2 regions of the Peribacillus sp. TH16 genome follow, and region 2 is predicted to be linked to the other one. Evidence: riboswitches for the same ligand, from Rfam matches in the RefSeq annotation. Region 2 holds a riboswitch; the other holds the start of a gene.

Region 1 (16,156 bases), on a different contig from region 2:
TTTTCGTGTGTTTTATTAATGGTAGAACAACATAAAGTTAAGATAACTTCATATTCGTTATTCAAAATATTGACTAAAAAAAGTATGAAACGTGATAGATTTCTTGCAGAACGAGTTTTGAGAAGAAAATATAATTAATGTCTATTAAAACAATATCCATACAACTCTCCTTTCGTGTTTTCACAGGTGTTTGACCAGCGTTTTACATTCTCTTTCAATTTCAATTATGGTAATATTAGAAGTCGCAACAACAACATTTGAAACGACATATAGAAGTGTGACCATCATAGATACAAAAACATGGAAGGTGAACCCATGATTTATTTTGATAATAGTGCAACAACAAAACCATATTCAGAAGTGATTGAATCTTTCATAAAGGTTTCAACTGACTATTTTGGCAACCCCTCTTCGCTTCACGGGCTTGGGGTTCAGTCAGAAAAATTGCTTTCTGCTGCAAGAAAACAGATTGCTGAATTATTAAACGTGAAAAGCTCGGAAATTTATTTTACTTCCGGGGGTACAGAAGGAAACAACCTGGCGATTAAAGGAGCCGCTTTTTCACGTGCTAACCGAGGGAAACATATTATCACGACAGCAATTGAACATCCTTCTGTAGAAGATGCATGCCATTCATTAACGAAACAGGGATATGAAATTACTTATCTTCCTGTAAATGAATATGGTCAGATAGCATTAGCAGATCTCAAACATGCTTTAAGAGAAGATACCATTTTGGTATCCGTTATGCATGTTAATAATGAAGTGGGCTCGATACAACCAATTGTTGAAATTGGAAAATTGTTGAGGGAATACCCACAGGTACTCTTCCATGTTGATAACGTTCAGGGGGCTGGAAAGATTTCTCTTTCACTGCGTGATGCTAATGTGGATTTATGTACCATTTCAGGTCACAAAGTTCACGGTCTAAAGGGAACAGGCATCCTTTATATACGTGATGGCGTCCGGATCGATCCGCTTTTTCACGGTGGCAATCAAGAGACGAAAATCAGGAGCGGTACCGAAAATGTGGCGGGAATCGTCGCTCTTTCAAAAGCCTTCCGTATTAGTATGAACAACCAGTTGCTGTATCATGATAAGCTACAGCAAATCAATAAATATTTATATAAAGGTTTGCAAGAGATGGATGGAGTACTAGTTAACAGTCCTGAAGAGGGAGCACCTCATATTTTGAATTTTTCCGTTCCGGGACTCAAATCAGAAGTATTGCTTCATGCTCTTGAAGCGGATGGGATATATGTTTCGACAACTAGTGCCTGCTCTTCGAAAAAGAGAACGGTAAGCAAAACGGTAGATGCAATGTTTCATAATCAAGCTCGTTCCGAAAGTGTTATCCGAATCAGTACTACCTATAGCAATGAAATGGAAGAAGCAGAAAAAGTTCTGGCGGCGATACAGAAAATAGTCGTTAATTTAGAAAAAATAATGAGGGTTGCAAAATGAAATTTGATCATATAATTATTCGCTATGGCGAAATCTCTACGAAAAAAAGAAACCGTAAAGGCTTTGTGGACAAGATGAAGGCGCATATCCGCTGGAGTTTAAAGGATATCGAGGGCGTTGTGCTTACAGCCAATCGGGAACGGATGTATGTTCTCTTAAACGGGGTCGACCATAAGCCCGTTATTGAACGATTAAAAGGAATTTTTGGCATCCAGTCTTTAAGTCCTGCGATTAAAATTGAACGTGATTTAGAAGTGATGAAAACGGCTGCGTTATATTATCTTAATCATACTCTTGAAGAAGTGGGCACGTTTAAAATCACGACAAAACGAGCAGATAAAGACTTTCCATACAATACCGATGAAATTAACCGGGCACTTGGCGGCCATTTGCTGCGCAACACAGAAGATTTAAAGGTGGATGTAAAAAATCCGGATTTGAATCTGCTTGTTGAAGTAAGACGTGAAGCAGTGTATTTAACGGGTGAGATCATTCAGGGAGCTGGTGGTCTTCCATTTGGTTCAAGCGGAAAGGCAATGCTGATGCTTTCAGGAGGGATTGATAGCCCTGTTGCCGGATTCCTATCCATGAAACGTGGATTGGATGTAGAAGCCATCCATTTTTACAGCCCTCCTTTCACAAGCGAGCGTTCACGTCAAAAGGTAATTGACTTGGCCGGCAAGCTTGCTGAGATAAATGGCAGCATGAAAGTGCATATCGTTCCGTTTACGGAAATTCAGCTGTTAATTCAAAAACAGATTCCAGAGAACTATTCTATGACGACAACTCGTCGTTTAATGATGCGAGTAGCCGATCAAATCCGTGAAAAAGAAGAAGCAATGGCACTGATCACAGGTGAAAGCCTTGGACAGGTAGCGAGTCAGACGATGAGCAGCATGTATGCCATCAATGAGGTGACGAATACACCAATTCTACGTCCGTTGATTACAATGGATAAAACGGAAATCATCAAAATTGCCAGAGAGCTCGATACCTTTGAAATTTCCAATCTTCCATACGAAGATTGTTGCACGGTCTTTACGCCAGCAAGTCCTAAAACAAAACCGAAACGTGAAAAAGTCAATTACTATGAAAGCTTCGTTGACTTCGAATCGTTAATAGCAAAAGCGGTGTCGGACACAGAAGTATTGACGGTTACACCAGGGCAGACATTCGATAAAGAAGAAGCAATGGAAGATTTATTTTAATATCCTAGAATTACCAATAAATAAGTACGAATGAAGCCATGTGTTTTAACACACTCTATAATCACAAGGAGGTGAAAAACACATGGCAAACAACAACAGCTCAAACGAATTATTGGTACCTGGAGTAGAACAAGCTCTAGAACAAATGAAATACGAAATCGCTTCAGAATTCGGCGTACAACTTGGTGCCGATACAACATCTCGCGCTAACGGTTCAGTTGGTGGAGAAATCACAAAACGCCTTGTTCAAATGGCTGAACAACAATTAGGCGGAGGATACAAACGATAATTTAATAAATATGGCTACAGAGAGCGGGTTCTTAACCCGCTCTCTTTATTTATTTGTAAAAATACATAGATATATTAGAGAAGTATCTTGTATAATGAGTAGGTACTAAGAGTTCATTATTGGAGGGGAAGCAAATGAAACGTGAAGATTTATTAGCTCCGGAACATTACAACTTAGTGAGTGAAATGGAACATTTTGCAAAAAATCCAGAAAAAGTTGCTGTACTTTGGGAAAACGAATCCGGAGACAAAAAACAACTTACATATGAGAACTTAATAAAAAGTGCAAATAAAATCGGGAATGCCTTCCAGAAAAAGGGGCTTGGGAAAGGTGATACGGTCCTTATCATCATCCCACGTTTAGTAGAAGCTTATCAAGTGTATTTAGCCGCTTTGAAAATCGGCATGATTGTTATTCCGTGTTCTGAAATGCTCCGCGCGAAGGATTTGGAGTTTCGAATCAATCACGGTGATGTAAAAGGAATTGTTAGTTATCATGAATACACTCATGAATTTGATGAAGTAAAGGGAGCGGAAAACCTTCTTAAATTCTCAATCGGAAAACAAATGGAGAATTGGCTTGATTTGAATGAGCTTGCTGACGCGGAATCTGATCAGCTGCCTATGGCAGCTACAAAGAGTGAGGATATGGCCTTCTTATCGTATACTTCCGGAACAACAGGAAATCCCAAAGGAGTCGTCCACACACATGGATGGGCGTATGCCCATCTGAAAACGTCTGCAGCAAACTGGCTGGGCATTAGTGAAGGAGATGTGGTTTGGGCAACGGCTGGACCTGGGTGGCAAAAATGGATTTGGAGTCCGTTTTTGGCGGTTCTTGGCACAGGAGCAACTGGCCTTGCTTATCACGGAAAGTTTGAAGCGAAAAAATATCTACAGTTGCTGCAGGACTACAAAGTGAATGCGCTATGCTGTACACCAACAGAATACCGTCTGATGGCCAAGGTGGATAACCTTGACGACTATAATCTATCCGATCTTCATAGTGCTGTATCAGCGGGGGAACCTTTAAACCAAAAAGTGTTTGAGGTTTTTAAAAACCATTTTCATATCGAAGTCCGCGATGGATATGGACAAACTGAAAACACACTGTTGGTAGGTGTAACAAAAGGCATGGAAATTAAACTGGGCTCAATGGGCAAACCAACTCCGGGCAATCATGTAGAAATCATTGATGATACCGGTAAGCCTTGTCCTCCTGGTGTGGTAGGGGATATTGCTGTGCATGTAAATACACCGGCTCTCTTTAAAGAATATTTTAAAGATCCAGAGCGAACAGCAAAGCAATTCCGTGGTGACTACTATATAACTGGCGATCAAGCGAAAATGGATGAAGAAGGCTATTTCTGGTTTGAAGGTCGTTCTGACGATATCATCATCAGCTCTGGATATACGATTGGACCATTTGAAGTAGAAGATGCACTCGTTAAACATCCATATGTGAAAGAATGTGCTGTTATAGCCAGTCCTGATGAAATACGCGGAAATGTGGTTAAAGCGTACATCGTGTTAATAGACGAAATAGATCCGAACAGCCCAGACTTAATTAAGACACTGCAAAAGCATGTAAAAGAATTGACAGCGCCGTATAAATACCCAAGGAAGATTGAATTTTTAGAAGAACTTCCTAAAACGACCTCCGGCAAAATCAAACGAGTAGATTTAAGGAAAAGAGAAGAGACACTTCTTAATAAATAAATCAAAATCATTACCGTCAGCCCTCCGGCTGGCGTTTTTTTTAATAACAGAGGATTTTTCAAAATCAAAAATATGGGAATTCATGAAATGAGATGTTACACTTACTGCATATTACGAAACATTTAATAAGGAGTGTAAAACGGGGATGGGAACGTTATGGTTCAATGGGTCGATTTATACGATGATAAAAGAAGAAGATCAAGTGGAGGCAGTCTTCACTGACAATGGTGTGATCGTTGATACCGGCAGGCTTGCCTATATAAAAGAAAAATATGCTGACAATATTTCCAGGGAAATCGACTTAAAAGGACAAACTATGCTGCCGGGATTAGTGGATAGTCATCTTCATTTGGTCGGGCATGGTGAACGACTGCTCCGTTTAGACCTTTCTTTGATGAATAGCCGGGAGTCCATCATGAGTTCCGTAAAGAAAAAGTGCGAAATAACACCGTCTGGAAAGTGGATTGTTGCTGAGGGCTGGAATGAAAATGAATGGCCTAGTTCTGAATTGATTCTACGAGATGAACTAGATGCCATATCTACAGAGCATCCAATCGTATTAAAACGAGTATGTCGTCATGCCCTGGTCGTTAATTCTCGTGCCCTTTTAGAAGCAGGGATTACAGAAGAAATAGAAGAACCGTCAGGCGGAGTAATCTGCCGTTATCCCGATGGGCGTCTAAATGGTTTGTTTAAAGAAAATCAGGCCCAGAACCTTGTGTTAGACCGTCTTCCCGGCATTGACCAGAGCTATATCGAAAACGCGCTTACAGAGGCCATACAAGACGCATATAAGCTTGGTTTGACTGGTGGGCATACAGAGGATCTTTTTTACTACAATGGCTTCATGCCGACTTATCAGGCGTTTAAATCGGTCATTGAGGGCCGAAACATGACCTTTCGTGCCAATTTGCTCGTTCATCACCAAGCATTTGAAGAGATGCTGGCATCCGGTGGGCGGTATCAAGAAGGCACCCGATATATTAAATTCGATAGTATGAAGATATTTACCGATGGCTCATTAGGAGGACATACGGCCCTGTTGAGTGAGCCTTATGAAGATCAACAGGATACGAATGGTGTGGCTATTTTCACTGAAAAGGAACTGCAGGAATTGGTGCAAAAAGCAAGGCAGGCTGATATGCCGATTGCTGTTCATGCCATTGGTGATCTCGCATTTGATTATGTCCTGAATGTGATTGAAGCTTTTCCACCTAAAAAGGGTCTTCGGGACCGGCTTATACATGCACAGATTGTTCGCCCAGAACTCTTGGAGCGTGCGGCAAAACTACCGGTCATCTTTGATATTCAACCAGGTTTCGTACCGTCCGATTTTCCATGGGTCGAAGAAAAGGTTTCAGCAAAATTATTGGAATCCTCTTATGCCTGGAAAACGTATTTGAAGCTGGGGATCATTTGTGCGGGAGGGTCAGATGCACCGATTGAACCATTAAATCCAATTTTGGGGATTCATGCAGCTGTTACAAGGAAAAAGATTAACAGTGATGATGAAACAGTGTACGGCATGGATGAAAGGCTGTCTGTTTATGACGCTTTCGCGCTTTATACAAAAGGCAGTGCGGCTGCGATTGGTCTTGAAAACCGGCGTGGTCAGATCATAAAGGGATACGACGCCGATTTTACCGTATTTAACCGGGATGTCTTAGCTATAGAGCCAGATGATCTTCTGAAAGTTGAAGCGGTCATGACGGTCATTGATGACCGAATAATGTATGATAAAAAATAACAGTTGCAAAACATGAAATAGGTAAGCAAAATATTAATAGGATTTCGATAAAGGAATGTAATTAGAAAGAAGGCAGGTTATGAAAATAAATGAACAAAAAGAAGGGGCGATATATGCCGCCCTTTCTTATTTAATGTGGGGAGTCGTACCAATTTACTGGAAGTTCCTTCAGGGAGTCGGTGCAATAGAGATTTTAGCTCAGCGGGTGTTATGGTCTTTCGTCTTCATGCTTGTTTTATTGATGTTTATGAAAAAATGGGGAGCATTTCTTGATTATGTCAAAAACATAATGGGAAATCCCAAATTATTCGCGGCATTGCTTACGGCATCACTGCTTGTTACAGCTAATTGGGGAGTGTTCATATGGGCTGTTAATTCGGGCCGGATTCTCGACACGAGCCTCGGCTATTATATCAATCCGCTAGTCAGTGTTTTGTTGGGAGTAATAGTCTTAAAGGAAAAATTGAGCGGGGTACAGATTGTGTCGTTCCTGCTCGCAGGAATCGGTGTATTGATACTTGGTATTCATTTCGGTACGATCCCCTGGGTCTCTCTAGTCTTAGCCATGACATTTGGGTTATACGGTCTGGCAAAAAAAATGATAAAGGCAGAATCAGCAATCGGACTGACACTCGAAACGATGATGGTAACCCCTCTTGCTCTAGGTTACTTGATATATTTGATGTTCCAATCCGAATCACAATTTTTAACCTCAGGGAGCACAAGCTTGCTGTTAGTTGGCGGTGGGATTGCCACGGCTCTACCGCTATTATATTTTGCAAAAGGGGCAGAAAAGATACCGTTATCGATGCTTGGCATTTTTCAGTATATTGCTCCAACCTTAACCTTGTTAATCGGGGTATTTGTCTATCATGAAAGTTTTACAAAAGCACATCTTTTAGCCTTTTTATTCATTTGGTCTGCCTTGGTGGTTTATACGCTTTCCATTACAAAATGGGGGAAGGCAGGGACACGTAGGTTTAAAGAAAAAAGAAACTTTGGTGCATAAAAAGAAAAAAACGCTTGAGGAAATCCATTTCCCAAGCGTTTTTTTTATAGTGATACACGTCACTCTGAAAAAAATTGTTAGTCAGTGTCGAGTTTCACAAGCTATTAAAATAAACGAAAAGTGATTCAAAATCTATATCTTTAATAAGAGAAACGGTTAATCCTACGCTAGAAAAGTTCTCGAGCCTATTTCAGAAACAATTATATTGGATAGGCAGTCATGAAGCGACACGGAGTTATTACGGGGGATATTTGGCTTGAATTGACTATAGTGGGAACTATTTATGCTTACAATATGCTTTGTTAGGAACGCTGATATGATGGCATTCCACTTTCTATTGCTATTTAATTCATCGATGATTCCTTGTTGATTGGTAATCCCAATCCCATGGCCATAAAAGAGGTTTTCTCCAAGGAATATCGCATTTTCCCCTTGCCATTCTGGAGTGCTCGGGTCGTAATCTGGGTTTTTGAAGTAAACACAGTCGCCTGGTACATAATCCGTCCCTTCATGAACTCGAAGAATCAAATTCTGCGGATAGTGCCAGTCATAAAGAGTAAGGCCTGAAAAAAGACGGTCAAAATTCTTAGGACCAACCGTATCTAAAACAGCTTTTAAAAAAACAATGACAATCGCTGTCCCGCATTCGAAAGCGTAAAGACTTCCGTTTATGAAAATATCCTCAAGTGCCAGATGAGGGGGTACGCTTGGTTTAAGCTCAAATGCTCCATCTTTTGTAAGTCGCCAATATTGTTCATTGCATACAGAATCCTCGAGTATTGTAAATTCAGGATTACTCTTATCTAACGAAACAGCAGCTTTATTGACTTGCAGCCTCATCTCTATATCGAATTTAAGATCTTCCATTGTCTTATATACAAAAATATTCGGATATTTCCACATTAATTGGAGAATTTCTAATGCTTTTTCAGATATTATACCTGGTTGGATTTGACTGACATCTAACCATTTTTGATTAATTTTTATCATAATCATATCCACCTCTTGGTCACAAAATTAAATGATTAATTCAAGTAGTTCAAGAACTATCTACAGTGTAATAATAATTATTATATGAGTTGCTGAACAATACTGATCAAATTTTATTCCTATTACTGAGGATGATCAGAATGGCCCATCGTTAGAAGAAGCAAATTAGTATTCCCTTTTCTGTATGAATTGATATAATGAGAGAGAAAAGTTCATATGTGCAAGAAATGTAGGGGAGCCGGTATTGCTGGCTGAGATTGCGTCCTTAAGATGCTGACTCTTTGAACCTGATCTGGATGATGCCAGCGGAGGGAACATATCATGACTGACTTTCTGTTTTGTATGTTAACGTCCGAATTCATCCTCGGGCGTTTTTGTTTTTTAATCTATTATTTGGATGGGGACTGGCACCCAATAAAGTTTCGGCATATGGACCTTATATAATGTGTAGGAGGAAAAATAGTGAATAAATTATTGCCACTGATAACTTTGTTATTCCTTTTAGCTGGATGTGGTGCTGGCGGCACTACTGAAAAGGAAGAAGCAGGTAAAAATGAAGACAATAAAGAATTAAAAAAGGTTTCGGTTGTTCTCGATTGGACACCGAATACAAACCATACAGGATTGTATGTAGCGAAGGAAAAAGGGTATTTTAAAGAACAAGGCCTGGATGTAGAAATTATCATGCCAGGTGAGGCAGGAGCTGATAAGCTTGTGGCTTCAGGGAAATCAGAATTTGGCGTGAGCTACCAGGAGGGCATTACACAGGCTCGCGTGCAAGGCGTGCCGATTGTTTCGTTAGCGGCTGTCATCCAGCATAATACCTCAGGATTCGCTTCTCCTGTGGCTAAAAATATTAAAACACCTAAGGATTTTGAAGGGAAAACGTATGGTGGCTGGGGGTCTCCAGTTGAAAAGGCTATCATCGAATCTCTCATGACAAAAGATAATGCGGATGTAAATAAAGTGGAAATAGTAAATACAGGCGACTCGGATTTTTTCACTTCAGTGAAAAGAGATATTGATTTCGCTTGGATTTATTATGGATGGACAGGTATTGAGGCTGAATTGCGAAATGAAAAGCTGAATATGGTTTACTTAACTGATTACTCAGATAAGCTCGATTACTATACGCCTGTTTTGACCACAAATGAAAAGATGATTAAAGAGGATCCAGATACTGTTAAAGCGTTCGTAGAGGCAACTTCGAAAGGGTACCAGTTTGCGATTAAGAATCCTGATGATGCGGCAGACATTTTAATCAAGGCTGCACCAGATCTAGATAAAAAGCTAGTGAAGAAAAGCCAGAAGTGGCTTGCATCTAAGTATCAGGATGATGCTCCTAGATGGGGTGAACAAAAGCTTGAAATTTGGAAGAATTATAGTGAGTGGATGACTGAAAATAATCTTCTTGAAGGTGATTTCGATCCTGAGAAAGCATTTACCAATGAATTTTTACCACAATAGGAGGAACTACAATGGCAAACTCATTAATTAGTATACAAATTATTCCTAAAGGGGAAAATGTCATCCCCTTAGTCGATGAAGCGATCAAAATCATCGATGAATCAGGTGTCAAGTACGAGGTGCACCCGCTTGAAACAACAATGGAAGGTGAGCTTTCTGAGCTTCTGGCCGTTATAGAAAAAATGAATGTGAGAATGATTGAAATAGGTTCGCCGAATGTCATTTCCCAAGTGAAAATATTGTACCAGCCTAGCGGAATCACGATGGATACGTTAACGGAGAAATATCGGCCATGAGCGGAAGAAAGATTTGGAAGAAGGGGGCTCCCTTCTTTCTTTTATTATTGTTGCTAATAGTGTGGGAGTTAGCAACAGGCTTATTAAAGGTTGAAAAATGGCTACTTCCTGCTCCATCAGCCATTTTTATCGAGGGAATAGAGTCGTTTCATAGCCTTTTTGGACACCTTATATCAACTACTAACCTTGCATTATCTGGTTTTTTTATTGGAAGCTGTATTGGCTTAGTAATTGCTGCTCTCTTACACCTTTTTCCTGGTGTAAAAGATGCGGTTTATCCGCTTCTCATTCTATCACAAAATATTCCTATCATCGTTTTGGCGCCGCTTCTAGTCATCTGGTTTGGCTTTGGTATGCTGCCGAAGCTGATTGTGATTTCTCTCGTATGTTTTTTCCCTCTCGCTGTTGCTTCATTGGACGGTTTTCGCCAGACTCCTTATGAACTTAAGCATTATTTCAAGATGATGGGAGCAGGGAAAATGCAACTATTTTGGAAGCTAGAACTTCCTCACTCGATTCCGTTCATTTTCTCCGGACTGAAAATTTCGGCCACTTACAGTGTAATGGGGGCGGTTATTTCGGAGTGGCTTGGGGCTAAATCGGGGATAGGTGTTTATATGACGCTCGCATCCTCTTCATTTAGGACAGATCGGGTGTTTGTTTCCATTTTTATCATTATGGGACTGAGTCTTCTCTTTTTTGGAATCATTACCATACTTGAAAGATACTTTGTTTCATGGAAGAGAAAGGAGGGTGAAAAGGATGAAGCTGCAAATTAAAGATGTCTCCTATTCTTTCGATGGTAAACAGAATATTTTAGAGAATATAAATTTCTATGTGGATGATGGAGAGTTTGTAACCATCCTTGGGCCATCTGGCAGTGGGAAAAGTACATTGTTTCACCTAATCGGGGGCATTTTGAAGCCGCATCATGGCATCATTTCACTGGACAGTAAAAAAATAAATGGCTTAAAGGGTCATATAAGCTATATGCCTCAGCAGCCATCCCTTTTACCTTGGAGAACGGTATTAGAAAATGTTTTGCTAGGAAGCGAGCTTTCGGGGGTTAAAGATAAAGAAATGGCAAAAGCTCTATTGATGAAAGCCGGATTAGAAGAGTACGAGAAAGCATATCCGCACGAATTATCTGGCGGCATGAAGCAAAGAGCTGCGTTTATTCGAAGTATTTTAAGTCCACAGGAATTGATGTGCCTGGACGAACCCTTTTCTGCCTTGGATGAACTGACAAGATTGCAAATGCAAAAATGGCTGATGTCTGTTTGGGAAGAAAATCGGAGGTCGGTGCTTTTTGTTACGCATAGCATTGATGAAGCGGTTTTCCTTTCCGATAGAATATACGTGTTATCAGCAAAACCAGCAACTGTCATCAAAGAAGTTGTAGTTCCATTTCCAAGGCCAAGAAGTGAGGAACAGCTTCTTAGTGATGAATTTTTCAATTTGAAGAGAGAATTATATGCCGCACTAAAGCCAACTTTTACTACTTAAGTTAGGAGGGAATATAAAATGAAAATCATCGACAGCCATATCCATTTGGATAGGTATGATGAAAGTAAGCAGAAGCAGATTCTCACTGATATGGAAAAGGCACAAGTGGAATCCTTGCTAACTGTTTCCATGAATTTGACCTCGTCCATAAAAAATTATCAGCTTTCCATCAAAGATTCACGTATTAAGCCTGCCTTTGGTTTTCATCCTGAGCAGTCCCTCCCAAGTGAAGAAGAAGTGAATGATTTATTGAGTTGGATGCGGGGACATAGGCACAATATGTTTGCTGTAGGTGAGGTAGGGCTGCCATATTACTTAAGGCAAGAAAATCCCAGTATAGATACATCAGAGTACATAGAGATACTTGATAGGTTCCTTGCTTTTGCGAAAGAGTTTGAAAAACCAGTTATTCTTCATGCGGTCTATGATGATGCGCCTGTTGTTTGCGACCTATTAGAGAAAAATCAAATTACAAAGGCCCATTTTCATTGGTTTAAAGGGGATATCCAAACAGTAGAAAGAATGGTCAAAAACGGGTACCACATTTCCATCACACCTGATGTTTGTTACGAAGAAGAAATACAGGAGTTAGTTTCGGTTTATCCGCTTAAGCTGATGATGCTTGAAACGGATGGCCCATGGCCGTTTGAAGGGGTTTTCAAAAGGGAATGGACCCATCCGGGCATGATGCATGACAGTGCACGTCAAATTGCTTCAATTAAAAACTTACCAATTGAGATTGTATATGAAACCCTTTATCAAAATACCAAAGATTTTTATCATATATAAAAAGGGACCAGATATTATATCTGGTCCCTTTTTAGAAGTTTTATAAAAAGGTCCGTTTTACTTTTTCCCAAAAGGAGTTGTCTTTCAGCTTAACGGTTTTGATGACTTTACCGCTTAATCGGATCTTGACCTTTTCGACATAACTAATGCTCAAGGCCTCATTGTCCAAGCCAATGATTGGATAGCTTGGCCCGTTTTGTTCAAGGTGAACAGTCAATGTTTTATCGCCGCTTAGGATGAATGAAGAACCCAAGGTCCGATAGGTATTGTTATTGATTGAAGCGAGCTCGCTTACCTGAAAGCATGGGAGAAGCGGGTCCACAACGGCCCCATTGACCGATTTATTATAGGCTGTGCTTCCGGTCGGTGTCGCTATAATGATTCCGTCCCCACGGAAGGTTTCAAAATGGATTTGATCAATGAAAATATCCATGATGAACGTTTTGATGATAGAAGTGCGGATACTGAGTTCGTTGAGGGCATAAAAGGAAGGTTGGTCATCTAGTTGAATATCAATAGTTGGGTATTTGCGCACCTCGATTTGCTCTCTAGTCATGGCATCAATCATTTTGTTTGTATCTTCTAGGTGGAAATCACAATACATATTCAAATTTCCTGTGGTGGAAACGCCAGCATATAAACAATCTTCTCTGAATCCGGTTTTACGGACTGCCTGCAAAAAGGTGCCGTCATCACCAATACTTACGATAATGTTGGCTTTTGTGAAGTCTTGGATGATTTCATACGAATATTGCTTTGCTAACTCGGCTAGACGTTCGACCTTGTTCAGCATCTCTGCATTTGAAGCATGGAAAAAATAAATATTCTTTCGAGTGTTCATCATGATCCCCCTAGTATGTATAGTGATGAAAGGGCTTTCTTTTTTCTGTATAAGGGAAAGCCGATATTACAAAGTGTACCTTCTCATTTCCAATTAGAGGATTATTTGCTACAATTTTATATGTCTTAGTTTATCATGGATTGAAACATTTTTGTATGCAGTTCGTATGGTAAGAAGGATATATATATTTAAGGGGGAACACAGATGAATGGAAAGCGTTGGGCAGCACTTGGAATCGCAGCCGTTTTATTTTTTGTCTCTATTATTGTAGGGACGGCTACGACTGTATTTACAGCTGATACGGAAAATATTATTGATGAATTATTTGCTTCCGACAGCGAGTTTTACGAAGAAGTTATAGAAGGCGAAGATTTCTCAAATGTTATTGCGGTATTTGATGTAGAAGGTACAATCCAAGATACTGGAGAAGCTTCATTACTTAGTTCAGCAACATATAATCACAGAGCCTTCATGGATAAGTTGAAAATGGCTGAAGAAAATGACGATATTAAAGGAATTATCTTGCGTGTAAATTCTCCTGGCGGCGGTGTTGTGGAAAGTGCTGAGATTTATGATAAGATCCTTGATATTAAAAAGGTGAAAAAACCAGTTTATGTTTCTATGGGTTCAATGGCAGCTTCTGGCGGATATTATATTTCTGCTCCAGCTGATAAGATTTATGCTAGCCCAGAAACAATGACGGGTTCACTTGGGGTCATTATGCATGGGTATAATTACGAGAAACTAGCTAAAAAGTATGGAGTTGAGTTTGAAACAATCAAAAGCGGTCCACACAAAGATATTATGAGTCCGTCTCGGGAAATGACTGATGAAGAACGCGAAATCCTCCAAAATATGATTGATAATTCTTATGATCAATTTGTTAAAATCATTGCCGACGGGCGCGGTATGACAGAGAAGGAAGTACGTAAAATAGCTGATGGCCGGATTTATGATGGACGTCAGGCGAAAGAAAACCATTTAATTGATGATTTCGGCCATTTGGATGATGTAATTGCCGCGATGAAAACGGATATCGGTAAAAAAGACGCGCAAGTAATCCGTTATACAGATGAGGCAGGTTTCGGTTCATTATTCAGTATGGGAGCGCAAAAAATGTTGGGCAATGATGTGGAAACGGCTGTTTTGACAAAAATCCTTTCCTCTTCAAATTCTCCACGCTTAATGTATTTGTATGCGGAATAGGGGGGCTGAAGGATGACGGAACGAAATGAAAACAATGAACAAATCGATTCATCCAATCTAAATACAAAGCAAGAAGAAGAAATCGTTCAGCAAGAGCTTTTACCGGCACAGGCAATCGTGGATGATGGCGAAGTGAAGGTAATTTACTTCGCTGGTTTTTGGTTGAGATTCTGGGCATATTTAGCGGATTTGTTGATTATCGGGAGCTTAAACCGGATTTTGATTCATCCCATTTTTAAGTTTTATAATGGTACAGACGATCTTTGGTTTTCGGCAGAGGCTTTCTTAACGGGACTTGTATTCTTTATTTACTTCGTATTGATGACCAAATACTTAAACCAGACGTTGGGTAAGATGATTTTTGGACTGAAAGTTGTGGCATTGAAAGAAGAGGCAGAGGCTATTTCTTGGGGTACAGTATTGTTCAGGGAGCTGATTGGCCGCTATATTTCAAAAGTCACGTGGGTTGGCTATGTGTTGGCGGGCCTTTTACCAAAGAAACAGGCTTTGCATGATGTCTTTGCAGACACAAGTGTTGTTTTAGTTAGAAGATAATTTGTTTTAATTATGAACCTGTAAGAGCGTAATTTTCGCTTTTGCAGGTTTATTTTTTTTTGCCCAAGCCGATAATGATAGGCTGAAAGGGCGTGGATGTATGAAGTGGCTTTTGCTAATTTTGACTATTCTCATTGTGGTGCTGCTTCTTCTTGTTTTTACGAAAATAAGAGTGCACTTTGACTACAAACGTGTTCATAAAAATGACATAATTCATATAAAAGCATCAGCATGGTATGGACTTTTTCATTATACCTTCAAGGTACCTGTCATCAAGAAGGACGATGACTCGGCATCGATAGTAGTAAAGAAAGAAAAAGGAATGAAGGAAGAAACTAAAAAAGAAGGATTAGATAAAATTACACCGGAAGATTTACGGGATGGAATGGCTGACATGAAGACACTGCTTCAACATATAGTCAATTTTCATCGGGTCATTCGTCATTTCTTAGGCAAAGTTCAAGTTATAGAATTTGCCTGGCATAGTATGGTCGGTACTAAAAATGCCGCACACACCGGGGTCTTAACAGGTGGCTGCTGGGCGCTTAAAGGTTCCATCATTGGCATATTAACAACCTATTTAAATTTTAAAATCATGCCCTCTTATTCAATTACACCTGACTTTCAGAGGAAGCAGGCTAATACGTCGATTTCCTGCATATTACAATTTAGAATCGGGCAAGCTATGGTGACTGGAATAAAACTGCTTCGATACTGGAAAGGCGGAAGAGTGAAGTTTAAGTCTAAGAAATTAGCGAAGCTGTCAGGTGATTCCAACAAACAATCGTTTTAGAGTGGAGGAATTTAGATGTCAGATCATCCGATCCAAGGGTTGATGAAAGAGGCAATGGAAAATCTGAAAGAAATGGTTGATGTGAATACGATTATCGGAGATCCGGTGGAAACTCCAGATGGTAGTGTCATATTAACCGTATCCAAAGTTGGTTTTGGGTTTGCAGCTGGTGGCAGCGAATTTGTGATTGACGAAAACCATCAAGGCCAGCAGGGCGCTTCCAAGCAGCCTTTTGGGGGAGGTAGCGGTGGTGGAGTATCCATTACACCAATTGCCTT
Region 2 (16,156 bases):
ATAAAGTAAATATAAAAGTATGTCTCCTAAATCATAATAGTCCTGCTGTTTCATTTCTAATTCTATTGATGATGAACAAAATGGGTCAACCGAGACAATCTGTTTCGACAGACCAAAGTCGATTAAAAAAGGCTCTTTGTCTTTTAGTAAAATATTTGGAATTCGTAAATCTTGATGGTACATACCATTTTTGTGAAGATAAGCTACTAATTCTAGCGAGGTGAGCAAGTAAAAGTAGAGACTCTTTCTCTTTAAAGGTTTTATGATTTAAGAAAATTTGGTCTTCCAAATTGTCCCCTTCAATGTAATTCATTACATAATAAAAATATCCGTTATTTGAAAATTCATCATATAACTTAGGCATACTTTTGTGGTTTAACAAACGCAGAATAGAGATTTCATTTTCAAACAGCTTAATCTCTTTTTTGATACGGCGTTTACTTGGACGAAGCTGTTTGACTACTCTATTCTCATTTGTTTTCAAATCGTTGCAGAGATAAACAATGCCGTAACTTCCAGTTCCTATAACACTTATGACCTCGTATCGATCATACAAAACTGCACCTTTTTTAATAGGTTTATCTACAAAAAACTGAAAGAACTTTCGAATGGAACGCCAAATTGAAACTTTCCTCACCTCTTCATTTACATTGGAGTCATACACACATAGGACAATTATGATTTAAATTAACATTATATTTTCTTGATGCTTTAAAAAACAAAACAGTTTGGAAAAAGAAGCATTATGGTTATCATTTACTTTTCTGGTAGTATTTGATGTTTATGCCTTGTATAATAATAAAAAGCTTATAAAAAGGAGATATCTGATGACTATGAGGCCACATTTGTCTTTACCTAAAGAATTAGAGAAATTCAGGAAAGACATTGAATCAACTATGCAACCGACTATAAAAATCTCGACATCAACGAACAAGCCGACTTTGTTTGCAAGCAAGTTTGCAGGCTATCCTTATTTACCTAAAAATTTTGAACACCCAATCGATGGAAAAGGGAACTATATGAAACTATTAGCGCAAATCAATTTTGAAGATTTACCACGTGTACTAAATGATATGCCACAAAAAGGTATGTTGCAAATTTTCCTTTCTGGTGACGATGATGTTATGGGGCTTGATTTTAATAATCAAACCAACCAAAAGAATTTCCGGGTCATCTATCATGAAGATATCTTGAAGGAAGGCGAGGTGACAACTGATTTCTCATATATGGCCACTTTTGAAGATGAGCATTTTCCAATTGGAGATGAGGTTAGTCTATCTTTCTCGGTAAATTTTGAAGCCGTTTCTACCTCTGATCGAGCTTTTGATGAATTCTATGGTGAATTAGATTTTGAGGAAATAATAGGAGAAGATGAAAATGGAGATGAAATTACTCTCTTGGAATTGTATGAAGAAAACCTATCTAATGAGGGTCATAAGATTGGTGGATATGCTTTTTTTACGCAATCTGATCCAAGGGAAGATAGATCTTATAAGCATTATAACGTCTTATTACTACAAATTGATACAGACGATGATAATGAGATTATGTGGGGAGATTGCGGCGTAGCTAACTTCTTCATCAAGGTAGAGGATTTAAAGAAACTTGATTTCTCTAACGTTTTATACAATTGGGATTGTCATTAATACTGGTATTAAGTGTAACGAGTAGAATATTTATTAGATCTCAGGTGTACATATAGATAAATCGTTACTCTGCTATCAAAAATTTAATAGATTGAGATATAAGATATTAATCTAGGAGCTGTTTATTAGTGGAAACACTACTCATTTTTAAAGACGCCACATCACATAAGTTCTGGAAAATTCATATTGCAGGAAACACATTTACCGTGACATATGGGAAAGTAGGTACTATAGGTTCGGTGAAATCAAAGGAGTTTGAATCAGAAGAAATCTGTAAAAACGAAGGAGAGAAACTGATTCAATCCAAAATTAAAAAAGGGTATGTGGTGACCCAATTGTCAGATCAGGTTGTAAAAGATAGTTCGATGACAGAAGATTTGTTTTGGGGATTACTGGATAGATGCAAGGAAAAGGGAAACGATGCTGATGAACAGGTCGAGTGGTTAGTCGCTCAATTGTCAAGAAAACCTGTGAAAGATATAATTATGTTTGAATCGATTTTTAAACAATACTATTACAAGTTGCACACATCCAATTTATGGGCAGCTGCCTATATTGTCATGGGTGGGTGTTCAGATGATTGCTTTGACTATTTCAGAGCATGGGTTTTATATCTTGGAAAAGACCCTTATGAAGCGGCTATACAAAATCCTGAAACACTGCTTCCCTATTTTATATTATTGAAAGAGCAAGAAGAAATACCCCAGCTGGAAGAATTGCTTTCTGCAGCATGTATGGCCTACGAAGAGAAAACGGGGCTGGATGATGATAGGTATGATAAATTATACCATCAATTGGCGAAAGATGATTATACCGAACCAGAAATAGAATTTGATTGGAATGAGGATGATGAAGAGGGGTTACGTCAAAAGTTTCCTTTGCTATGGGAAGCATTTGGAGAAAATCCGTTAGATTGAGCAAAAATCATTCTTTTGAAGGAGTATTAGGTGGCATCACAAAAACAAGTGATGCTGCTTTTCTTATGAGCACTCTTATTTTTTAAAAGGTTACTTTCCATATTTGATGTGTTGTAATTGTCCACGCTACACCTTTCATTTGCATTGAATATTATGTATAGTTAGTATTATATGCAAAATAGTTAGAATATTCAAAATAGAGAGAAGGGAAGTTATGAGCTTAACAATCACAGATTTGTTTATCGGACAGATTGCTAGTCTTCAGCGTACTTTTAATGAATCAGATGTAAGGTTATGCAGTGAATTAACAAAAGATTATAGCCCGATTTATCAAGTGAATAAAGAGGAGTGGAGAAGCAATTACAGCAAGCCGATTGTTCCTGGTTTGTTAACAGAAGGGCTTATTACTCAAGTAATAAGTGAAAAACTCCCTGGCAGTGCCTGTATTTTACTACAAAAGGAATTAGTGTTTTACCATCCTGTACATATAGGAGATATGATTTCGGCTGAGCTGGAGGTTATTGACATTAATTTAAATAGAGATTGGGTGACACAAAAGGTGACTTGCTATAATCAAGCAGGAATTGAAGTTATTAAAGGACAAGTTGTGATATTAGTTTTAACTAATCAAGATGTTAGGTGATGTGAATGGAAAACGTTAAAAACGTTAAAAGAAATTGGGGATCAATTGAAGTCGATGAAAACGGAAAAGTTATAGGCGCCAGTGCTGATTTTTATGAGCATTTCACTATAATACCGACTGATTTGATAGGGGAGTCCATTGCGAAGGTCATTCACACTTCTACGAATAATTCTTTAAAAAATCCTGATAAAAAACATGTGTTTCCCGGTGTGATCTCAGGACACTCTTGTTTTATTAGAACTATTCGAAAAAAAAGCATTACCATTTATAATGTAATCATCCGACAAGAAGAGCTTGAATACGCTGATTTAGTATATTATGCCAATTCCTTGGATAGGCATAAAGCTAAGAAAAAAACTGGAAGTCAAAGTCGATATGGCTTTGAAGAGATTGTTGGAAAAAGCCAAGCGATTGAACGGATAAAAGAGCTGGCAGCTAGAATTGCTACCAGTAGTTCAACAGTGCTGCTTACCGGAGAAACTGGAACAGGTAAGGAACTGTTTGCTCAAGCGATTCATGGTTTGAGTACAAGAAAATCACACCCGTTTGTTCCGGTCAATTGTGCTGCAATACCAGATGAATTATTTGAATCGGAGATCTTTGGTTATGAAGCTGGGGCATTTAGCGGTGCGAAAAAAGAAGGTAAACCTGGGAAAATAGAATTAGCTCAAAATGGTACCCTTTTTTTAGACGAGATTTCTGAACTGCCTTATCAGGCTCAGGGCAAGCTCTTACGTGTCTTACAGGAAAGGGAAGTAGAAAGACTCGGTGGAACAGGGAGTAAGAATGTCGATATCCGTATTATTGCGGCGACGAACAGAGATCTAAAAACCCTTATTCAAGAAGGAAAATTCCGGCAAGATTTATATTACCGTCTTTATGTTTTTGAATTGAAAATTCCTTCATTAAGGGAACGGCCGGAAGATATTCTTCCGTTAGCTTATTATTTTATCGATTATTTTAATAAAAAATTAGGGTGTAACGTTAGAGAAATTGAGCCTAAACTCCAAGAATGGCTTTCAAATTATAGCTGGCCCGGAAACGTTCGTGAATTTAAAGCAATTATCGAACGAGGTATGAATATCGTAGAGGGACGGACTTTAACATTGGACTCTTTATATTTTACACCTAATTTAACTTTGCATGATGAGGTAGAGGAACTGGGAATTTCTTACTCAATTAGCTTGGATGAGGTGGTCGGGAAAGCTGAGATATCTGCTATTCAGCGTGCGTTAACAGAGTCGGATGGAGATCGTTCTTTAGCCGCTCAAAAGCTGAAAATTCATATTGCGAGCTTATATAGAAAAATTGCGAAGTACAAGCTGAAATAACGTTACTATAAAGTTGATAAGTGAAATATAAATCAAGTTAGCCTTTGAACACACTTTAGAAGTGTGTTCTTTTTTTGATTTCGCATATTTGATTTGCAAGATTGCGAAAAAAATTAAAAATGCGAAAACGATATTAAATGAAGCCTGATATGCAGCAAAAATAAGTTGGCACACAACTTGCAATAATAGATTGACAAAGGATGAAGTTACTTAACTTAGATCATAAGATAGCCCGTGAATAGATTGTTTTGTAACTTCGTTAAACATAACAAAGGAGGTAATAATATGTTGAATTTTTCCTTTACAGAAGAACAAGATTATTTTCGTAAAATGTTGAAAGAATTTGCGAAGGAGGAACTGCTTCCTCACTATACAAAGTGGGATCGAGAAGAGATTACTCCAAGACACTTGTGGAAAAAGCTTGGGGAGTTAGGCGTAAATGGCCTGCGGATTCCAGTTGAGTATGGCGGTAGCGGTGCCGACTGTGTGACAACGGGGATTGCTGCGGAGGAGATAGGACGAGGTGATTTCAATCTAACCTATGCTGTGATGTTGAATGCGTTAATAGGTGAAATTATCAATAATCACGCTAGAGAGGAATTGAAAAAAGAATGGCTTCCCAAAATTGCGAGCGGGGAAAAAATTGTCGGCATCGCTATTACAGAACCATCGGCAGGGACGGATGCAGGCGGGATTAAAACAACAGCAGTACATAAAGGGAATGTATATGTTCTTAATGGAGAAAAGTCAGGAATTAGCGTAGCTACATGTGGAGATGCCTTTGTTATATTTGCAAAAACAGAACCTGAATTAGGAAATCGGGGAATTAGCGCTTTTATAGTTCCTGCCAATCTTCCAGGAGTTGAATGCAAAGGTTACAAAGACATGGGTAATATTCCAATTAGCAGAGGTTCTATCTATTTAAACGATGTAGAAGTTCCAGAAGAGTATATGATCGGTCTTCAGAATAAAGGCTTTTCCCAGGTGATGAATGGGTTTGATCTAAGCCGGCTCTTAATTGGATTGCAATGTGTTGGGGCTGCCTCACAAAGTATTGATGAGACCATCGAACATGTGAAAGTTAGACATTCTTTTAACAAGCCGTTGGCAACGTATCAAGGAGTTTCATTCCCAATAGTGACTCACTATACTCAGTTAGAGCTTGTGAAGTGGCAAGCCTATCGAGGACTTTGGCTTCGTGATCAAGGGTTGAACCATAGTAAAGAATCAGCTTCAGTAAAATGGTTAGGTCCAAAATATAGTGTAGATGCCATTCATGAATGTTTACTGTTGAACGGCCACTATGCTTATACGAAGGAAATGCCGCTAGAGCAACGTTTACGTGACGTCATTGGTTTAGAAATTGGTGATGGAACTGCTCAAGCCAATATGATGGTCATTGCAAAAGACATTATTGGAAAAGAATTCAGATCATATTAAACTAGAGGATTGTAGTGTATGGAAAAGGTAGATTGCTATTTTATCGGTCAAATTGCAAGAGTGCAAAGAACCTTTACAGAGGATGATGTGAAGCGCTGGAGTTTGTTAACGCAGGATTTCAATGATGTCTATGACCCGGAATTTTTCAGTAAAGATTTAGGTCGCTCACTGGTCCCAGGAATTTTAAGCGAAGGTCTCCTAACAGAGGCAATCAGTAAAGAGTTGCCAGGTGGACCATGTGTCATTATACAAAAGGAATTAGTGTTCATACATCCAGTTCAAATCGACAACACGATTACAGCAGAGATAGAGATTATTGATGTGAATGTACAGCGAAATTGGATCACAATAAAAGTTCGATTGAGGAATGAACTTCGTATTGACGTGATTCAAGGGAAAATTATTCTGAAACTATTATGACAATGGAGGGATTAATACGATGGAATTAACAGATGTTTTATATGAAAAAACCAATGGGATTGCAAAGATTACAATGAATCGGCCTAAAGTCTACAATGCTTTTCGTGCAAGAACAGTTCAAGAATTAATTTGGACCTTCCGTGATGCTTGGGACGATAACCGTATTGGCGCGGTAATCTTGACAGGAGCTGGAGAGAAGGCATTTTGTGTCGGTGGAGATCAAAAAGAAAAAGGAGAAGAAGGTGGATATGATTATTCTGGAGGTTTAGGGGGAGGGATGGGGTTGGAAATTGAAAATCTACACCAAACAATCCGCAATATCCCAAAGCCTGTTATTGCAGCGGTTAATGGATTTGCTATTGGAGGTGGGCATGTCCTTCATGTCGTTTGTGATTTAACGATTGCATCTGAAACGGCAAAATTCGGCCAGAGTGGGCCTAAGGTAGGAAGTTATGATGCCGGATTTGGTTCTGCTTATCTAGCCCGAATTGTCGGTGAAAAGAAAGCAAGGGAAATCTGGTATTTGTGTGAACAATACACTGCACAAGAAGCAAAAGAAATGGGACTTGTGAACAAAATCGTTCCCGCAGAACAGCTGCAACAAGCAGCAGAAGAATGGGCGGAAAAGATTCTCGAGAAGAGCCCGACAGCGCTTAAAATGCTTAAATACTCCTTTAATGCTGATAGTGCAAACATCCAAGGGATTTCTCAGCTATCGATGGGCAGTCTAGCGATGTTTTACAACACGCAAGAATCGGAAGAAGGAAAGAATGCTTTCCTAGAAAAGCGGCCAGTAGATTTTAAAAAGTTCAGAAGGTAATGAGGGGGGATGGAAACTAGTGAAATTGGATACGATTTTGAGTCAAGAATATGTGGAAAAATATCAATGTATTTGGCCAAATCGAACGATTTTAGATTATTTAAATGATGCGATAGAGAAGGATCCAGATAAAATAGCGATTATTGATAAAAAAAGCCGTTTTACTTACAAGGAACTCGGTAAGTTGGTTGATCGAATCGCTTTAGGCCTTTTGAATATAGGATTGGGAAAAGGAGATGTTATCTCTTTTCAACTGCCTAATTGGAATGAGTTCATTATCCTTCATTATGCGGTTACAAGGATAGGCGCCATAAGCAATCCCTTAATTCCGATTTATCGTGATCGGGAAATTGGCTATATGGTCGAAATGGCAGAGTCTAAAATGATCGTTGTTCCAGATAGTTTCCGAGGTTTTTATTATCCTGCCATGATTGAGAGGCTAAGCCATAAATGGCCTTCATTAGAACATATTTATGTGATAGGGAACGAAGTGCCGAATGGGATGAAATCTTTCTCTTCTTTGCTTGAGGAACCTTGGGAAGAGCGGATGGATGCATCCATTTTGGATGAAATCATACATGACCCAAATGATGTTACCGAAATTATCTTTACATCGGGAACGACGGGGAGTCCAAAGGGAGTCATGCATACACATAATACTCTTTGTGTATCAACGAATTACTGGATTGACCATTTACATTTAACATCCGATGACGTCCTATTCATGGCGTCAACATTTGCTCATCAAACTGGATTTGGTTATGGGGTGAGGCTACCAACTCATTTTGGGGGTACAGGTGTTTATCAAGACATTTGGAATCCGAATGAATTTATTGAATGGATTGAGAAGGAGAAGATAACGTTTACAGCGGGTGCGACTCCCTTTCTGCAAGATATGATTCAAATGGAGGGAATAGAAACGTACAATCTTAACTCATTCCGAGTCTTTGTAGCTTTAGGCGCCCCGATTCCAAGGCAGTTGGTGAAAGATGCGGCGGAAAAAGTACGGTTCAAAATATTGTCAGGATGGGGACAAACAGAAGATGGCCTAGTGACCTTGACGAGACTTGAAGATTCAGCAGAAAAACTGACAAATACCGATGGGGTTCCATTTCCGGAAATGGAGTTGAAAGTAGTGAATTTTGAAGGAAAGATCTGCGCTCCAAATGAAGAAGGTGATTTACTTGCTAGGGGTCCTGCCCTATTTGTCGGGTATTTGAAGAGGATTGATGACACCATTGCAGAACATAAGGACGGATGGTTCATTACCGGTGATCGAGCAATTATGGATGAAGAAGGATATATCAGGATTTCTGGAAGAAACAAAGACATTATCATTCGTGGAGGTGAAAATATACCAGTCGCTTACGTAGAAAACGTATTATATGAACACCCGGATATTTCAAGCGTGCAGGTCATTGCTGTACCAGATGTTAGGCTTCAGGAAAAAGCATGTGCATGTATCAGCGTAAGACCAGGGAAGAGCCCGATTACAATGGAATCATTAAAGAAATTTCTATATGAAAAAGGTTTGGCCAAACAATATTGGCCAGAACAACTTGAAATCATGGATGATTTTCCGCGTACTCCTAGCGGGAAAATCCAGAAGTTCCGTCTTCGGGAAATGATAAACGAAAAGATACAAGACAAAATATAGGACCAGTTAATGTAACCAATAGCAATTTCATGATAAAAATGGAGGGATTTATGATGAATAACCGAGTAGCATTTATCACTGGAGCAGGAAGCGGAATTGGTAGAGAGATTGCTAAAACATTAGCCTCTCGAAATATGAACATTGTTGTGGCCGATATCAATAGTAAAAACGCAGAAGAAACTGTTTCTTTAATTGAGCAAGCGGGTTATGAAGCTAAGGCCGTCTATTGTGATGTAACGAGTTTAGAGAGTGTGAAAAAAGCAGTTGAAGAATCAGTGAGCCTTTATCAAAAGATTGATGTATTGGTTAATAATGCAGGATGGGACAAAGTAGAACCTTTCCTAAAAAGTGATCCAAGCACTTGGAAAAGGATTATCGATATTAATTTACTGGGTCAAGTTCATACTTGTAAGGAAATTTTACCGCTTATGATTGAAAACGGTTACGGAAAGGTAGTCAATATTGCGTCGGATGCAGCAAGAATCGGATCTAGCGGTGAGGCCGTCTATTCGGCTGCTAAGGGTGGGGTCATTGCGTTCACGAAAACAATAGCAAGAGAAATGGCACGTCATAAGCTTAACATCAATTGTATTGCGCCAGGTCCAGCCGACACGCCTTTATTTCAAGAAATTGGTTCTTACAATGAAGGAATAGCTGGAGCTTTGGAGAAAGCGATTCCGTTCCGTCGTTTAGCTCAACCAGAAGATATTGCCGGTGCTGTGGCCTATTTTGTTTCGGAAGAAGCAGGATATGTAACTGGGCAAACTCTTTCCGTCAATGGCGGCTTAACCATGGTTTGACTTTATGAAACTGATTAAATGGTAATCACAAAAAGGAAAACTATAGCCTGAAAATATTTCTTAGGATTTTTAATCACCCAGTGGGTCAAATAGGTTGATTTTGTTTGATTTGATAGCCATTTGTATTATTTCGAAGCTTAGGAGAATAGTATCCTCCTATATGTAAAAGAAATCGGGTTAAGGAATTAAACCTAATACCAATAGAAGGGGGAGAAAATACCGTGAATTTTGAATTTTCAGACGATATCAAAATTTTAAAACAAGGAATCCGAGAATTTATTGATAACGAAGTAGAACCACATGCCATGTTAATTGAAGAAAGCAATGAAATCCCAGAAATCATTATGGGGAAATCGAAAGAAATGGGACTGTTTGGCCTTAGTATTCCTGTAGAATATGGTGGGTTAGGCATTGATATGGTTGGGAAATGCGCCATTCTAGAGGAGTTGGGAAGAACACATAACGGTTATACAACAGTAATAGGCGGACATACGGGAATTGGCGGCGTTGGAATTGTAGAGATGGGAAATGAAGAACAAAAACGCAGATATTTACCTGACATGGCATCAGGTGACAGAATTGGCGCTTTTGCTTTAACTGAACCAAGCGCAGGTTCACATGCCTCAAATCTGAAAACAACAGCGGTTAAAAAGGGCGAAAAGTATATCCTGAATGGAAGCAAACATTACATTACTAATGCTCCAATCGCAGATGTGTTTACAGTAATGGCTGTTACAGATCCTTCTAAGGGTGCAAAAGGAATCACATCTTTTATCGTCGAAAAAGACTCCCCAGGATTTCAACTAGGAAAAATCGAACGGAAAATGGGCCTTCATGGTTCACATTCTTCTGAAATTTTCTTTGAGGATTGTGAAGTTCCAGTTGAGAATGTATTGGGTGAAGAGGGGCAAGGGTATATGAATGCCCTGAAAATCTTGGCGAATGGACGTGCAGGAATGGCAGCACGAAACCTAGGGTCGTGTGAAAAATTACTTGAGATGTCGATTGATTTTGCTCATATGAGAATTCAGTTCGACAAACCAATCTTCGAACAACAAATTATTCAACATTACTTGGCAGATATGGCATTAGATACAGAAGCCCTTCGATCCATGACCTATCGCGTTGCATGGATGGTTGATCAAAAAAAGAACGTCATTAAAAATGCGGCTATGGTCAAGTTACTTGGTTCAGAAACGTATAATCGTGTAGCTGATAAGGCTCTCCAAATTCATGGAGGGATTGGTTACATTTCTGAATTTCCCATTGAACGTTTTTATCGTGATGCACGTATTACGAGAATTTATGAAGGTACATCCGAAATCCAAAAGAATATCATAGCGGCTCAGCTTCATAAACAGTACCAACGATAATTAGGAAAGCAGGATTAATAGTAAAATAAACTTTGCTTAAGGTTAATAGAGAATATTTTTTATGTGATTAAGTTCGATTTCCAAAGAGTATGTTAGGCGATTTTTTATTTAACATATCGTTGGATTTTATACATTACTAAAAAAAACTTTATTTAATAAGTTTGACAATTAGATTGAACGTGTTAATATAAAGGCAAATGAACTAAATATACAATTTGTACCACTAGGGGTGCTTTACAGGTAAAAGTCAATTTTACCGCAGAAGCTGAGATTAAAGTATAACTTTAAGACCCTTAGAACCTGATCTGGTTTACACCAGCGTAGGGAAGTGGGGTCATGAAACAATACGTTTATGTATTATTTCAAGTACAACCACTTTCTTTACGTCGGTAAAGGAAGTGGTTTTTTATTTGCTCAAAAGAGGTGATTATAGGTAACCAATCATTATTTATCCAGTTTCATTGCTTAATAAAATACAAATTTGGAGGTATAGAAAATGAAATTTTCAGAGGTCATTCGTAAAGAAGTAGATCATATTTGGGAAGCAAGCTTCAATCACCCGTTTGTTAGAGGAATTGGAGATGGCACATTGCCAGTAGAGTGTTTTCGTTTTTATGTCATGCAAGATGCATATTATTTATCTCACTTTGCTAGAGTTCAAGCTTTAGGTGCAGTCAAAGCAACAGATTTACATACAACTAGTCGACTAGCAAGCCATGCACAAGGAACATATGAAGCTGAATTAAAGCTTCATGAAAATTTTTCTGAGAGATTAGGTATTACAGAAGAAGAAAGGAAAAACTTTAAGCCTGCTCCTACTGCCTATGCCTACACATCCCATATGTATCGTGCCGCGTATTCTGGCCATTTAGGGGATGTGATTGCGGCCATCTTACCGTGTTACTGGCTGTACTATGAAATAGGTGAAAAACTGCAAGGGTGTATACCTGATGAGCCAATTTATCAAGAGTGGATTGCGGCATACGGAGGAGAATGGTTCCGTACGTTGGTAGAAGAACAAATCGCGAGACTTGATGAGATCGCTGAAAAAGTAACGGAAGAAGACAAAGAAAGAATGAAAGAGCATTTTATCCTTAGCAGTCAATATGAATACTCATTTTGGGAAATGGCTTATCGCTTAGAAACTTGGCCAGTGCATAAGGAAACATTAGAAGTATAAAGGAGATTGACAATGAGAAAAGGGTTGAAATTAACGGATATTTTAGTCACAATCGTGATTGCCGTCGCATTTGGAATAGTTTATATCCTTTGGGGTTCGATATATTATTCCGTTAAACCATTAGGGTTACATGTAGATCAATTAATTTATGGAATGTGGTTTATAGCAGGGCCCGTTGCCTTTTTAGTTATGAGGAAACCGGGTGTGGCTCTGTTGGCAGAAATCGCGGCAGCGTCCGGTGAATTCTTTTTAGGTTCACCGTGGGGATTAACCGTACTCTTATATGGAGTTGTACAAGGAGTATTCGCGGAACTGGTGTTTATGGCGTTCAGGTATAAAAAGTTTAATATGTCGGTTGCTGTATTAGCGGCGATAGCTTCATGTGTAGGATCGGTCCTCATGGATTTTGCATACGGAGAAATTGGTGCCCTCTCTCTTTGGAATTTACTATTATTTATGATTGCAAGATTTATCGGGTCAATTTTCTTTGCTGGTGTATTTGCTTACTATCTAGTAAAAGTATTAGAAGCAACAGGAGTAACTAATCTAGTTCGTCCAGTATCAAGTAAGGATTATGCTGCACTGGATCAAAAGTAGAGGTTGATAAGTATGGAACGAATAGCTCTTGTTGAAAAGTTAAGATTGAAGTTTCCCGGTGATGAGTCCTTGATATTCAAGGACTTATCCGTCTCGTTTGATAAAGGTGAAAAAGTTCTATTGTTGGGACCGTCCGGATGTGGAAAGTCTACACTTTTGCAAGTGTTAAGTGGGCTGATCCCACATTCCATTGAAGTCCCGATGAAAGCGAAAGAACTGGAGAGCCCTTCTTCATGGGGATATGTTTTTCAAGACCCAGATAGTCAGTTTTGTATGCCATTTGCAGATGAAGAAATTGCCTTCGTCCTTGAAAACCTTTCCGTTCCTAAGCAGCAAATGAATGAAAGGATTCACAATCATATCCGGCAGGTAGGATTACACTTAGATGATATCCATACAAGTATTGATACATTATCAGGCGGGATGAAACAGCGTTTAGCGATTGCGTCAGTATTGGCACTTGAACCTGAAGTGATATTTTTAGATGAACCAACCGCTATGCTTGATCCGGTTGGAACAAAAGAAATTTGGGATGTTTTAAAGGAAATTGGCAAAGACAAGACCGTTATTATCGTTGAACATAAAATTGACCATGTTTTAGAATTTATCGAACGAATAGTGCTTTTTAACGATAACGGTCAAATCATTGCTGATGGTCCCAAAGACAACATTCTTTCATTATACAAAAACAAAATGAAAGAACATGGAATCTGGTTCCCTGGTGTTTGGGATGAGTATATTCATGACCATGCACCCATTCGTGAACAAACGGAAGTTAATGATGGCGGTCCCATTATGCAAATGCAAGGTTTTAGAGGTTTCCGAAAAAAGGAAGAAAAAATTATGGTTGAAGAGCTGCAGATCCACTCAGGGGAATGGATTGTCATCAGCGGAGAAAATGGAGCGGGCAAGAGTACGCTTTTGCATGCACTGATGCAGTTCATTAAAACGAATGGTTATTATGATTTGATGGGAACCTCGATTAAAAAGGTGAAAAATCTAACAGATTACATGACGTTTGTCTTTCAAAATCCTGAGTTTCAATTCGTTGCGAATTCTGTATATGAAGAAATCGCTTATTCATTACGAATTGACAAAAAGCCTCCTCAAGAAATAGAAGAGAGAGTTCATGCACTGCTTGAAGTGTTCCACCTTACGGCCCATCGCGATAAACATCCTTTTCAATTATCGATGGGTCAAAAGCGGCGATTAAGTGTAGCGGCTTCAATAGTGAAAGAAAAAAAGATCATTCTTTTAGATGAGCCTACCTTTGGCCAAGATTCGAAAAATACCTTTGCCTTACTGGAATGGTTCGAGGAATATCGAAAGCGGGGTATTACAGTGATTATGGTAACCCATGATGATCATATTTCAAAAAACTTTGCAACTAGGATCTGGACGGTTAAGGATGGGAAAGTAATTAGTGATGAAAAGATTAGCAAGCAACTAGCGTTTTTAGAGACCGAAGTTTTATCACTATAGAAGGGGTGTCGTGTAAGTGAATGTTTCGAGTGCAGAAACATGGCTCCATAAGATTAATCCAAGCCTTAAGCTTTTTGTATTAATTGTGTTATGTATGGTGGCGTTATTTATTAAAGACCTAAATTATATGATTAACGTTACCATGGGTGTTTTACTTTTATTTTTGTGTTTTTCCGGTCATCCGATAAAACGTATTTTACTCCTATCAATTCCTTTTTGTTTCATTTTTTTATCTACTTCTTCTGCAATTATATTATTCGGACAAGGGGAAACACTTTGGTTTAAGTGGGGACTCATTTCGATTACGGAAGAGAGTTTCATGAGGGGATTATTGGTTGGCTTTCGAGCCTTGCTTTTTGCGGTACTTGGATTAACTTTTTCGTTAACGACGAGACCTGTCAACCTGTTTTATTCCTTAATGCAGCAAGTTAAGCTTAAACCTAAATATGCTTATAGTTTCATGGCGGCGTTAAGGCTTATTCCTATCATGTTGGAGGAATTTCAAACGATACGGAATGCGATGAGGGTACGTGGCGTCGAAAGGAAAAAAGGAATAAGATCCGTATATTTTAAAATGAAAGCCTACTCCATTCCGTTGTTATCCGGAAGTATTAGACGGGCTCACCGGATTGCGGTTGCGATGGAGGCCAAACGATTTTCAGATACCAGGAATCGAACATACTATTATGAATTTGGGTTTTCTAAAAATGACCATGGGTTCATTCTGTATTTTGTCATCTTGTTGTTGGCAGGGTTTTATCTATCTGTCCAATTTCCGTATTTATCAATTTGATTAAAGAAGAATTGATTATTATCGTTAAGGAGTTCTTAGTATGAATGCACAAGAATTGCATATTATTTCTACTGGGAAACAGCCAATTGAAAAGTTTGTTGAGATTGCTTCAAACATTCAGGATTATGTTGATTTCTTTTATCTTAGAGAAAAGCAGATGAGTGCGTCACAACTCTATAAAGCTGTGACCTTATTACATGAAAAAAAGATTCCGTTGTCTAAAATCATTATTAATGACCGAGTGGATGTAGCTTGGGCTATGAAGGTTTTTGGTGTGCAATTGGCTTTTCATAGTTTAGATGTCAGAGTCGTAAAGCAAGCATTTCCAGAAATCAGGGTTGGGAGCTCTATTCATTCCTTTGATGAAGCAAAGGCTGCTTTCCATAATGGAGCCAATTACGCGATTTATGGCCATATTTTCGAAACAAACTCAAAACGAGGTCTCGCTCCTAAGGGAGTAGAGGAGCTTCAAAAAATCACGATGAATATCAAACTACCTATTATTGCAATAGGTGGAATAACACCATCTAATAGTCAACTTGTACTAAATTCAGGTGCACAAGGGATCGCGGTTATGTCAGGTGTTCTAGAAGCGGAAAATCCAATACAATCTGCAAAAGAGTATGCAAGGTCTTTAGGAAAGGAGATATAAGATGAATTCCATATATGATGCGATCATTGTAGGTGGTGGTGTAATTGGAGGGTCTATTGCTTATCAATTAGCTAAACGAGGTAAAAAAGTCCTTTTATTAGAGAAAGATAGACTTGCTAGTAAAGCATCTAGTGCAGCTGCCGGGATGTTAGGAGCGCAATCCGAGTTAGAATCTGATAACCCGCTTTTTACATTAGCAAGACAAAGCAGGGGGATGTTTCCCGAGCTGTCGGAAGAATTAAAAGACATAAGCGGGATTGATATTGAATTAGTTAACAAAGGAATGTTTAAGGTAGCACTTACTAGTGAACAAGAATCAGATTTGAAGAACATGATCAAAATCCAGCAAAAAGCCGGGCTTGAGGCGGAATGGTTTACAACTGCTGAAATAAGAAAAAAGGAGCC

What was found. Region 2 has a riboswitch for thiamine pyrophosphate ahead of tenA (thiaminase II). Riboswitches for the same ligand answer to the same signal wherever they lie in the genome.
Region 1: another riboswitch for thiamine pyrophosphate. It lies ahead of JFV29_RS21160 (ABC transporter substrate-binding protein); the one in region 2 lies ahead of tenA (thiaminase II).

Annotation. Positions count from the first base shown of each region.
Region 1 is NZ_JAEKEM010000009.1:1,464,221-1,480,376, reverse strand. It holds gene JFV29_RS21195 (cysteine desulfurase family protein) at 316-1,464, shown strand; gene thiI (tRNA uracil 4-sulfurtransferase ThiI) at 1,461-2,672, shown strand; gene JFV29_RS21185 (alpha/beta-type small acid-soluble spore protein) at 2,755-2,961, shown strand; gene mbcS (acyl-CoA synthetase MbcS) at 3,096-4,679, shown strand; gene JFV29_RS21175 (amidohydrolase) at 4,825-6,426, shown strand; gene rarD (EamA family transporter RarD) at 6,506-7,435, shown strand; gene JFV29_RS21165 (protein-glutamine gamma-glutamyltransferase) at 7,598-8,425, opposite strand; TPP riboswitch at 8,647-8,756, shown strand; gene JFV29_RS21160 (ABC transporter substrate-binding protein) at 8,888-9,892, shown strand; gene JFV29_RS21155 (thiamine-binding protein) at 9,904-10,188, shown strand; gene JFV29_RS21150 (ABC transporter permease) at 10,185-10,967, shown strand; gene JFV29_RS21145 (ABC transporter ATP-binding protein) at 10,951-11,694, shown strand; gene JFV29_RS21140 (TatD family hydrolase) at 11,713-12,483, shown strand; gene JFV29_RS21135 (NAD kinase) at 12,524-13,324, opposite strand; gene sppA (signal peptide peptidase SppA) at 13,529-14,530, shown strand; gene JFV29_RS21125 (RDD family protein) at 14,543-15,085, shown strand; gene JFV29_RS21120 (DUF2953 domain-containing protein) at 15,207-15,878, shown strand; gene ytfJ (GerW family sporulation protein) at 15,894-16,156, shown strand, end outside.
Region 2 is NZ_JAEKEM010000002.1:252,827-268,982, reverse strand. It holds gene JFV29_RS30885 (protein kinase domain-containing protein) at 1-228, opposite strand, end outside; partial or broken gene JFV29_RS31315 (protein kinase domain-containing protein) at 272-637, opposite strand; gene JFV29_RS01305 (YwqG family protein) at 828-1,646, shown strand; gene JFV29_RS01300 (DUF4240 domain-containing protein) at 1,775-2,563, shown strand; gene JFV29_RS01295 (MaoC/PaaZ C-terminal domain-containing protein) at 2,778-3,206, shown strand; gene JFV29_RS01290 (sigma-54 interaction domain-containing protein) at 3,212-4,537, shown strand; gene JFV29_RS01285 (acyl-CoA dehydrogenase family protein) at 4,823-5,977, shown strand; gene JFV29_RS01280 (MaoC/PaaZ C-terminal domain-containing protein) at 5,996-6,397, shown strand; gene menB (1,4-dihydroxy-2-naphthoyl-CoA synthase) at 6,417-7,217, shown strand; gene JFV29_RS01270 (AMP-binding protein) at 7,237-8,874, shown strand; gene JFV29_RS01265 (SDR family NAD(P)-dependent oxidoreductase) at 8,928-9,674, shown strand; gene JFV29_RS01260 (acyl-CoA dehydrogenase family protein) at 9,896-11,047, shown strand; TPP riboswitch at 11,263-11,391, shown strand; gene tenA (thiaminase II) at 11,544-12,227, shown strand; gene JFV29_RS01250 (ECF transporter S component) at 12,240-12,824, shown strand; gene JFV29_RS01245 (ABC transporter ATP-binding protein) at 12,837-14,306, shown strand; gene JFV29_RS01240 (CbiQ family ECF transporter T component) at 14,323-15,099, shown strand; gene tenI (thiazole tautomerase TenI) at 15,140-15,751, shown strand; gene thiO (glycine oxidase ThiO) at 15,753-16,156, shown strand, end outside.